Regions from separate parts of the Paenibacillus sp. J23TS9 genome, predicted to be linked through region 1. Evidence: riboswitches for the same ligand, from Rfam matches in the RefSeq annotation. Region 1 holds a riboswitch; each other region holds the start of a gene.
The links. Region 1 has a riboswitch for cyclic di-AMP ahead of KJS65_RS14355 (alpha/beta fold hydrolase). Riboswitches for the same ligand answer to the same signal wherever they lie in the genome.
Positions count from the first base shown of each region.

Region 2: it holds a riboswitch for cyclic di-AMP, as region 1 does, so the genes downstream of both, KJS65_RS24900 (TrkH family potassium uptake protein) here and KJS65_RS14355 (alpha/beta fold hydrolase) in region 1, are expected to answer to the same signal.
Region 3: it holds a riboswitch for cyclic di-AMP, as region 1 does, so the genes downstream of both, KJS65_RS05375 (3D domain-containing protein) here and KJS65_RS14355 (alpha/beta fold hydrolase) in region 1, are expected to answer to the same signal.

Region 1 covers NZ_BOSG01000001.1:3,058,945-3,062,223, reverse strand. The annotation lists gene KJS65_RS14360 (DMT family transporter) at 1-480, shown strand, start outside; cyclic di-AMP (ydaO/yuaA leader) riboswitch at 877-1,075, shown strand; cyclic di-AMP (ydaO/yuaA leader) riboswitch at 1,149-1,313, shown strand; gene KJS65_RS14355 (alpha/beta fold hydrolase) at 1,468-2,289, shown strand; gene KJS65_RS14350 (AcpB/EbpR/MafR family transcriptional regulator) at 2,311-3,279, shown strand, end outside.
Region 2 covers NZ_BOSG01000005.1:203,339-206,617, forward strand. The annotation lists gene KJS65_RS24895 (CPBP family intramembrane glutamic endopeptidase) at 1-1,117, opposite strand, end outside; cyclic di-AMP (ydaO/yuaA leader) riboswitch at 1,380-1,518, shown strand; gene KJS65_RS24900 (TrkH family potassium uptake protein) at 1,582-2,925, shown strand; gene KJS65_RS24905 (potassium channel family protein) at 2,977-3,279, shown strand, end outside.
Region 3 covers NZ_BOSG01000001.1:1,100,691-1,103,969, forward strand. The annotation lists gene KJS65_RS05360 (transporter substrate-binding domain-containing protein) at 1-66, shown strand, start outside; gene KJS65_RS05365 (amino acid ABC transporter permease) at 152-811, shown strand; gene KJS65_RS05370 (amino acid ABC transporter ATP-binding protein) at 798-1,520, shown strand; cyclic di-AMP (ydaO/yuaA leader) riboswitch at 1,808-1,963, shown strand; gene KJS65_RS05375 (3D domain-containing protein) at 1,971-2,633, shown strand; gene KJS65_RS05380 (polysaccharide deacetylase family protein) at 2,733-3,279, opposite strand, start outside.

The sequences.
Region 1 (3,279 bases):
TTGACTGGCAGTCATGCCACCCTAAGCGGCATATTGTTTCTTACTTTTGCGATGGTCTCTATGGCTGTTGGAAGCCTCATTTTCAAAAAAGCTGATTTACAGCTGCCTAACCTAGTGATAAACGCGTGGCAGGTATTCATCGGAGGCATTCTTTTATTGATCCCAACTCTTTTCCTAGAGTCTGGTAAGCCTATCAACCTGGATATCCATCTTGTAGAATACCTTCTTTGGTCTGTCTTCGGTCTCTCAATTATTAGTATGAGCATCTGGTATTATTTGTTAAAGCAGGATGCCGTCAAAGCAAATAACTGGCTGCTTTTAAATCCTGTCGCAGGCTATATCCTTGCTGCCATTGTACTAGGTGAACCCATTACATGGTATGGTGTCATCGCCACCGTAATTGTGCTTTTGGGATTATATCTGTCGGGGAATTTTCAAATTAAAGAATCGGCTATGGTTCAGCAAAAAAAAGTAGTTTGACTTTAGGGTGAAAACCGAATATTGTCTCCTTCCTGCCCCCAAAAGTTGATCGTTTAATGTGCCTAAAGATTTAGCACTTTATTATAAGTAAGATTACGATACAAGTAGTAAAAAACATGAAAACCGCCACTGAAAACACTTCAGAAGGCGGTTTTTTTATAGGTTTTCTAGAAATACTGCCAGTGGATTTTGCCATAATGCTGTGATTTGGATACACAAGGAACATAAACAAAAGAGAAATAGAGATAAAGGAAGCAATTGAATGACAAAACCGGATAAGTGATGGGTATTCAATCAAAGGTATCAAAATAGCCCCGAATTCTGTATTACCCATGCTTTACAGTTCGCCTGCTCAGGCGTATATTCAGTTCATTATTAACAATTTTAAAGGTACGTCTTTGAATTACGCTGAGTTTTCATTGTGAAAAGCGGGGGAACCACAACAGCATTGAGCGATTATCCTGTCAGAGTACGGGATGATGTCACTGCAAGGGGTGAATCGGATCAGGTTTGTCAATGACATGACTGGTTCCGTAGGGCAACTCTCACTGCCCGAATCCGTCAGCTAACCTCGTAAGCGTTGCTATGAGAGAGGAGTGAAACTGTGAATTTTTAGACTTAAAGCACAGGGTAACCGCTCTGTGTTTTTCTGTGCGCAAATTGAATCGATGTCTATTTCGCTGAATTTCCGCTGGATAGCGGAAAGCGGGGGAACCGGCCGTGATGATGTTATGAACATTGTCACATGGGGTGAATCTCATGCATTTGAGTAGGGCTACTCTTTTAAGTCCGAATCCGTCAGCTAACCTCGCAAGCGTTTAAAGAGAGGCAACCTGTATATATGCATTTTTGAACAAGGCTTTTTTAGTCTTGCCCAAAGAAGCATTGAAGAGAGGTCCTCTTTTCGATGCTTCTTTTTTTGTTGTTTTTTTATCTGTCTGAAGGAAGGCATTATGTACATCATGCTAGGTAGAGAGGAGAAGGAAGTTGCCCAACATCCAAGTGAACGGAACAACATTATATTATGAGACACATGGCAGCGGCGTGCCTATCGTCTTTATTCACGGACATCTTTCGACTCACCATATGTTTGAGCCGCAGGTCGAATATTTCAGCAAAAGGGCTAAAGTCATTGTGCTGGATTTAAGAGGCTACGGGAATTCAGGGAAATTAAATGTGGAAGTTGAGGACATTATAGATACCCAGTGTAAAGATTTATCTGAACTGCTCGAAAAGCTTAATATCCCTAAGATTACCTTGGTAGGCTGCTCGAGCGGCAGTCTGCTTGTGCAAAAATTTGCAGCGTCCCACCCGGATAGAGTTAACGCGCTTGTTCTGGTGGACAGCTATTTTTATGGCCCTTATGGTCCTTTTGGGACAAAAAACGGTATTTGGAAAATTATCGAAGCATGCAGCTGGTTGTCTTATTATCTTCCTGCCGAATTTTTCCTCCGTTCGCTGCGGGTGACGTATAATCGTTGGGTACCTGCGTACAGCATATTAAGGGATGAACTGTTCCACAAGCGGCCGACGGAATCGATCAAACAGCGGATGGCATTGCTGAAAATCGACATCGATTCGAATTCATCCCGGTTGAGGATGCCTATTTTATGCGTGGCTGGCAGACAGAGCGAATGGTTTGTCAAGCAGATGAACAAGGCGGCGGAGAGATTCGCCTGTGCGCAGAAGGCTGTCATAGAGGATGCCATTTATCCGAGCCATCTGTGCCAGCCTCAGCAATTCAACCGTGTTTTGCTTGACTTTTTGATCGACCAGCGCATTTTCAGGATGGAAAAGCAGTTGGTCTGAATTTGGGATGCAGGTGATGGAATGAATAAGGAATACAGACAATTAAAGTCGCTGCTGGGCATGCTGGATCGGGAAGAACGCTGGTTTACGCTTGCGGAGATTGAAAGGGAGCTGGGTGTATCCGGCAAATCCATCAAGAAAATCGTGGAGGAGGCCGCTCCGCTGCTCCCCGAATCCATGCATGTGGAGGTGTCGAGAGGGAGAGGGATCAGTTTTCACCGCGACAGGCATGGTGCGACCGTCCGCGAAGTCCTGGCGGCTCTTTTCAGGGAAACTTCCTATTTCCGCCTGATGCAGCTTGTTCTTGCGCATAACGGGAAGAGATCCGCCGAAGAAATGGCCGAAGCTCTTTTTATGAGCTTCTCGTCCTTTAAAAAGTGGATCATACATCTCAATCGGGATGAACTTCGCCCTTTTCATCTGCGAATGACGTATTCCTCACCCACCCTCAAAGGAAGCGAGATTCATGTCCGGTATTTTTTATGGAAGTTATTTACCGAGGCGTACCCAACGGAGGGCTGGCCATTTCCCGGTATGGACGAACGGCAGTTGGACGGTTGGGTGACGGAGATCGAGCAGGAGAGCGGGATGATCTATTTTTTGAATTCCAAGCGCAATTTATCTTTTTTGCTGGCCATTGTACTGGAAAGGGTTCGGGGCGGGCATGGCGTCTCATTGAACGGCGGAAGCTACGCATGGGAGCATAATGTATTTTACGGGCCGATCAATCGCCTCGCCGAAAAGCTGATGCGGCGTTACCAAGTTGAGCTAACCTGCGATGAGATTTATTTTCTGCAGTCGATGTTCAGCCTCAGCCAGTATCATGAACGGGACGGGATTCAACTAAAAGACGGTGAGAAGCGTACAACGGAAGAGGGAAGCCGCATGGCCCAGCAGCTTATTCCGTTGTTGTCCAAGGCGTTTCCCACATTAAATGCAGGTCCGCGTTTTCGGGCAGAAATCCATGAATTTATTGACAAGCTGCGGATT
Region 2 (3,279 bases), on a different contig from region 1:
GAAGCACATAAGGCCCGTAACCAGGCTCTTTAACCCGGGCCCAGGCATTGATGCCTGCTTTGCGCCAAAGCCCGTCTCCTCCGACCAGGGAGAAGTACAGAAGAGCGGACATGACGAGGTTGAAGACCGTTTGAACAATCATGCCGACGGTAAGTGCAAAACCGGAAAGCCCTTCTGCTTCAAACGCCGGCAGCATGTTGTAGCTGCTGAATGTGGCAACTGCAAAATAAAAGGCACTCAGGAATATCCCCCTCTTGAAAGAGGTATGATGCCGGGACAAAGCACTGTAAACAATGGCAAGCACGCCAAGTACGAACGTGAGGAGCCCGTATCCCAGCATGGTGAGCCACTTCGCCTTTGACGTTTCCTTTTCCACATAGGCTGTATGCGTTTCAGGGATGGAGAAAGCCGGCTGGAAGGAATGAATTGCTCCGTCTTCAAAAGCAAACTTCAACTGGAGATTCGAGCTCCCGATCGACTTGCTTGGATCCGTATAGAGGAGTCCTGCATCGCTGCCGCCAGTGGAAACCTCCAGTTTTCCGGTATCATATCCCAGCTTCTGAAGCCAAGGCTCTGCAAGCTGCTCTTTATCCTGAAGAGTCATATTGCCTTCAACAATCCTCAGTTTACTATCACGCATTTTCTTATTGGTCTCCGCCATCGCAACCGCATATTTCGAATATTGCGGTGTCACGGAAAACGCAATGACTTTGCCTGAATTCATATGTATGTCGACACTGGTATAGCCATTGTCTCCCTGCTCGGTCAAACGGACGCGGAAGACATCATAAGGATAGTTCTTTTCGTATGTTTTATTGTATTTATCCAGAAGCTTCTCCTTGGATAAATATCCGAATAACTCGGAACTGGACTGATAGGTAACGAGCGCTTCCTTACTCATGTCGATCTGAAGGTGAAGCGTATTTTGCGCGAATGCCACGGCGGCGCTTTGCGCCTGCTCCTTGCTGATGACCTTGGTGTCCTGCTGCTCGAGCGTATCTGATGCTGTGGAAGGCAGGACTTGGAACAGGACAAATAGAACAAGACCGATGACCGCGAACACTCCCAGCCGTTTATAATTGACTTTGAGCTGAAGTGGTTGTCCGACGGGATTCATGAAATGCCCCCTTTAACATGGTTATATTGTGGTTATATACATAGTATAAACGTAAACATAGCATACGATGTCCACTTAAAGCCAGTTTTCTCCCGTTTGAAGCATGAAAAAACGATGAAAATCAAGGAAAAGTTTTGTAAACCCGAGAAAATGGCAGACTTATATGAGAATTGTGATGTAATCTGGCTGTATTTCGGGGTTTTCATTCAAATAATGGCTTTGTGATGTAAAACAATAAGGATTATAATTTTGATGCAATTGAATAATATATACGCCGAATTTCCGTTCGAAAACGGGGGAACCATTATTTAGGGGTGAATTTCGTTGTAATGCAGCGAATAGGGCAACCTGTGCATGCCCGAATCCGTCAGCTAACCTCGTAGGCGTTATGCAGCAGGAGCCCAAACCGAAAGGCATTGGATTTCCGATGCTTTTTTTCTTTTGACTTTTTTAAAGAGGTGACTATGTTGACAGCTAAATTCAAATGGTTTCGATTGGCGCCCCCGCAAATTCTGGTTCTGGGGTTCGCTGGTATTATTCTGATCGGGGCCATACTTCTCACCTTGCCGATTTCGAATACAACGGGCAAGCCGCTTCGTTTTATTGACGCTTTATTCACTGCGACATCGGCAACATGTGTTACGGGATTGGTTGTCAAAGATACAGGTACTTTCTTCAGCACCTTCGGACAAGTTGTGATCATGCTGCTCATTCAGGTGGGCGGACTCGGCATCATGACGATGGCAACGTTATTCTCCCTGGCGCTGAAGCGCAAGATTTCACTGCGTGACCGCTTAATACTGCAGGAAGCGATGAACCAGAATACAATGGAAGGCATCGTGCGCCTGATTCGTAAGGTTCTGATTTTTTCACTCGCCATTGAAGGCTGCGGAGCGATTTTGTTTGCCATCCGCTGGTCATTTGATATGCCGCTTGGCAGGGCAATATACTTCGGGATTTTTCACGGTGTATCGATGTTCAACAATGCGGGTTTTGATCTGTTTGGACACTTTAACAGCCTCACGGGTTATGTATATGATCCACTCGTGAATATTGTTGTGATGTTCTTGATTGTATCAGGGGGGATCGGCTTCATCGTTTTGTCTGACCTGGTAGAGTATCACAATAAACGCAAGCTCTCACTGCATACAAAAGTCGTGCTGTCGATGACAGGAGCATTGATATTGGCCGGAGCAGTGGTAATTTTTGTTTTCGAATTCACGAATCCCAGAACGCTTGGATCTCTGAACTGGGGCGGCAAAATTCTCGCATCTTTCTTCCAGTCGGTCACCCCGCGTACAGCAGGCGCAAACACACTGGATTTGGCGAGTATGCGTCAAGCTTCCCAATTCTTCATGGTTATATTGATGTTTATCGGTGCTTCGCCGGGATCTACCGGAGGGGGGATCAAGACCACGACCTTCACCATTCTGGTTGGAGCGGTCATTGCGATGATCCGTGGCCGTGATGATATCGTGCTGTTCCGTTACCGCTTGGCACAGGAGCGTATTTTCAAAGCATTGACGATTACCTTCCTGGCTCTATTCCTGGTGGTAGGGGTGTCCATGGTGCTCTCTACGACGGAGGACAGTAACTTTTTGACCATTCTGTATGAAACGACCTCGGCGTTCGGCACGGTTGGACTATCCTTGGGGCTCACTCCCCACTTAACGCTGGTTGGCAAGATCCTGATCTGTCTCACGATGTTTGCCGGACGACTGGGACCACTTACACTCGCGTATGCACTGGGTCCTAAAAAGGGCAAAGAGTTATATCGTCATCCCGAAGGGAAAATTATTATCGGTTAGATGTGTTAGAGAAAATAGAAATTTGATTATATAAGGAGTATCAGTAGAGAAATGAAAACACAGCAGTTTGTCGTCATCGGTCTGGGGCGTTTTGGCTCGAGTCTTGCATTGGAGCTTATCGATCTGGGGTATGAGGTGCTTGGAATTGACAAGAATGAAGAAGTAGTCAGCAATATGAGCGAGTACCTGACGCATGCGGTCGTAGCCGATGCCACGGATGAGGAAGTATTGAAATCACTGGGCATCCGGAATTTTGACTGCGGGGTTGTAGCCATTGGCGATGATATTCAAATGAGCATTCTCGCCGCGATTTTGCTGAAGGACTTGGGTGTTCGCACAGTCGTTGCCAAAGCG
Region 3 (3,279 bases), 2.0 Mb from region 1:
TTGAAATCAGAGAAAAAAATAGAACAATTTGTATCTGAAGCCAGTGATCTTGCTGCTCAAAAATAAGTAATGTTGCGATTACAGAAAAAATAGCGGATGAGCGTTCGCTATTTTTTTGATTGCAACACTAGAAGGAGGATGTAACTATTTCATGAATATATTTGAAACGTTCTGGGAATACCGGTCTTACTTTGGCCATGGCATCCAGTATACATTGCTGCTTGCAGCGATCGGGGTCGTTTGCGGGTTTATCCTTGGCTTGCTTGTTTCCATGCTGCGGATGTCCCGATTCTGGCTGCCGCGGTTTCTGGGTACGGTATGGGTAGAATTCCTTAGAGGTACCCCTATGCTGGTGCAGCTCTTTATCATCCATTACGGTCTCGTATCGTTCGGGATCAAATTAACAGCTATTGAATCCGGCGCCATTACTCTCTCGATTAACAGCTCCGCTTATCTGGCTGAAACATTCCGTGCCGGCATTCAGGGTGTGGACAGGGGACAGGCTGAGGCAGCGCGTTCTTTGGGAATGAGCAAAGGAATGACGATGAGATATATTGTTCTTCCGCAGGCGGTGAAAAGCGTGTTGCCGGCTATCGGGAATGAATTTATTACGATTATAAAAGAATCTTCGATCGTATCTTTTATCGGCGTCACTGATCTGATGTACCAGGCACAGGCCGTTACCACCATTACCTATGAATCACTCAAGCCGCTTCTGATTATCGCAGCTATTTATTTCGTGATGACCTTTACATTGTCCAAGCTGCTTGGTTTGTTCGAAAGGAGGTTAAGTACGGATGATCACCGTTAAGGATCTGCACAAGTCGTTTGGAAAGCTTAATATCCTAAAAGGCGTGAATATTGAGATCGCCAAAGGGGAAGTTGTTGTTGTCATCGGTCCCAGCGGATCGGGAAAAAGTACATTCCTGAGATGCCTCAACATGCTTGAAACTCCGACAAGCGGAGAGATTGCGTTTGAAGGTGATTCCATTACGGATAAAAAGCATAATATCAACCTGACACGCGAAAAAATGGGGATGGTATTTCAGCAATTCAATTTGTTTCCGCATAAGACGGTTCTTCAAAATATTATGCTTGCCCCTGTAAAGGTGAAGAAAATGCCGCAGCCGGAAGCTGAGAAAATCGCTCTCGATCTCCTGCAGACGGTCGGACTTGCGGATAAGAAGGATGCGTACCCGTCGCAGCTGTCCGGGGGACAGAAACAGCGTATCGCCATTGCCCGCGCGCTGGCCATGCAGCCGCATGTCATGCTGTTTGACGAGCCTACATCTGCGCTCGACCCTGAGATGGTGGGTGAGGTGCTGGAGGTCATGAAGAAGCTCGCAGAAGGCGGCATGACTATGGTGATCGTAACCCATGAGATGGGTTTTGCCAGAGAGGTCGGTGACCGTATTGTATTCATGGATGACGGTCAGATCATGGAAGAAGGTACTCCATCTGAGGTATTTGGTAATCCGAAAAATAGCCGTACCAAAGATTTTCTTAGCAAAGTACTCTGATGACTTATGACTCGAATGCTTCATATAAAAAGCTCCGCTGCAGGATTACATCTGAGCGGAGCTTTTTTTAATGGAAAGATATAGAAAGAAATATAATGAAGATTTCAATTTAAGTTTACATAATATTGATGATGTTAACTAAATGAAAAAAATGTAATCATTTATTTTGATGAGATCTTGTTTTTTCTAGAGGTTTTAATAACAATCTTCGGCTGATAGAGGAAGTTAGACCTTGAATAGTTGCAGTATGGTAACATTTTCAAGCGCACAGGTTACAAAATTGTGATATATTGAGTAAGCCAAAACTTTGGAATGCAAAGTGCGGGGGAAAATTTTTACCGTGAAAGACTATTGTCACTCGGGGTGAATCGTTATTGTAACGTAGGGTTGTCTCCTCAATCCGAACCCGACAGCTAACCTCGCAGGCATCGATGATTTTAAGGAGGAACTATGAAGAAGAGATTTAAGAAAGTTAAAATTTTTGCAGCAGCATTGGGCATTACCTTGACTGTACAAGCCGTACCTATTCACGCGGACTCTGTACATGTAACCAAAGAAGGCGACACTTACTACACGCTATCGAAACAATTAGGCGTGAATATGAATCAGCTGATGAATGCAAATCCTAACGTACAAGCGACGAACATCTATGAAGGCATTAAGCTGAATATTCCGGGTGACAACACAATGAAGGCATATGCGGATGCGGATTCTGCATCAACGATCACAACCGCGTCTCTGAATGTGAATTCGGATCAAAAAGTCGTAGAAGCATGGGGAAAAACCTTTACTTATAATAAAACGCTTAACGTGAAAGCAACGGCATATTCTGCAGCTGCAAGCGAGAATGGAAAATGGGGTGCGGTTGATTACTTCGGTAATCCGCTTGAACTCGGTACAATCGCAGTAGACCCATCCATTATCCCGCTTGGCACAAAGGTGCTTGTCACAGGACATAACTTCGAAGGTCTTCCTAAAAAAGCTTTTGTAGCTACGGCCAGAGATACTGGCAGTGCCATTAAAGGGAACCGTATTGATATCTTTGTTCCGGGCAGCCCGCAATCCGTCAGCGAATTTGGTTTCCAGGACGTTCAACTATACTTCATTAAATAGTAGTATCGTTTTTTACTGACATAATGATATATACCCTATTTCGCTTTTACGCAAACAAGCAGCTCTTACCATTTGCAAAAATGGAGAGCTGCTTGTTTTTTATTTGTCCTTTTGAACTTTTAGCAGTTTGGGTAAAGTCACAAAAGTATATCCTTTTTTCTTTAGTTCGCGGATGATTTCCGGTAAGGCTCCGATCGTTCCGGATAAGTCCGAAGAGCTGCCCCCTCCGGCATGCTGAAGAATGATGGAGCCCTGCCCGGCTGTGGTCATTACGTTTCTTTTCACAGCCTCTTTGCTGATGCCTTTCCAGTCCAAGGAATCGACATTCCAGTTGACGATTTTATATCCCTCGCGTTTGGCCCAGCGCAGCTGGTTCTCCGTAATATCACCATAGGGAGGACGGATCAATTTAGGTTTATAGCCGGTAATGCCATACAGGATTTTCTCTGTCCGGATGATTTGATCCATATATTCGGCCATCGTCAGCTTATGGAACTGTGGATGGTTATAGGAATGATTCCCGATGACATGTCCTTCCCGTACAATTCTGGCTACCAGGTCAGGATGCTTTCTGGCCCGGCTGCCTACAACGAAGAACGTGGCCTTTACTCCATTCTGGGACAATATCTTTAGAATTTGCGGAGTA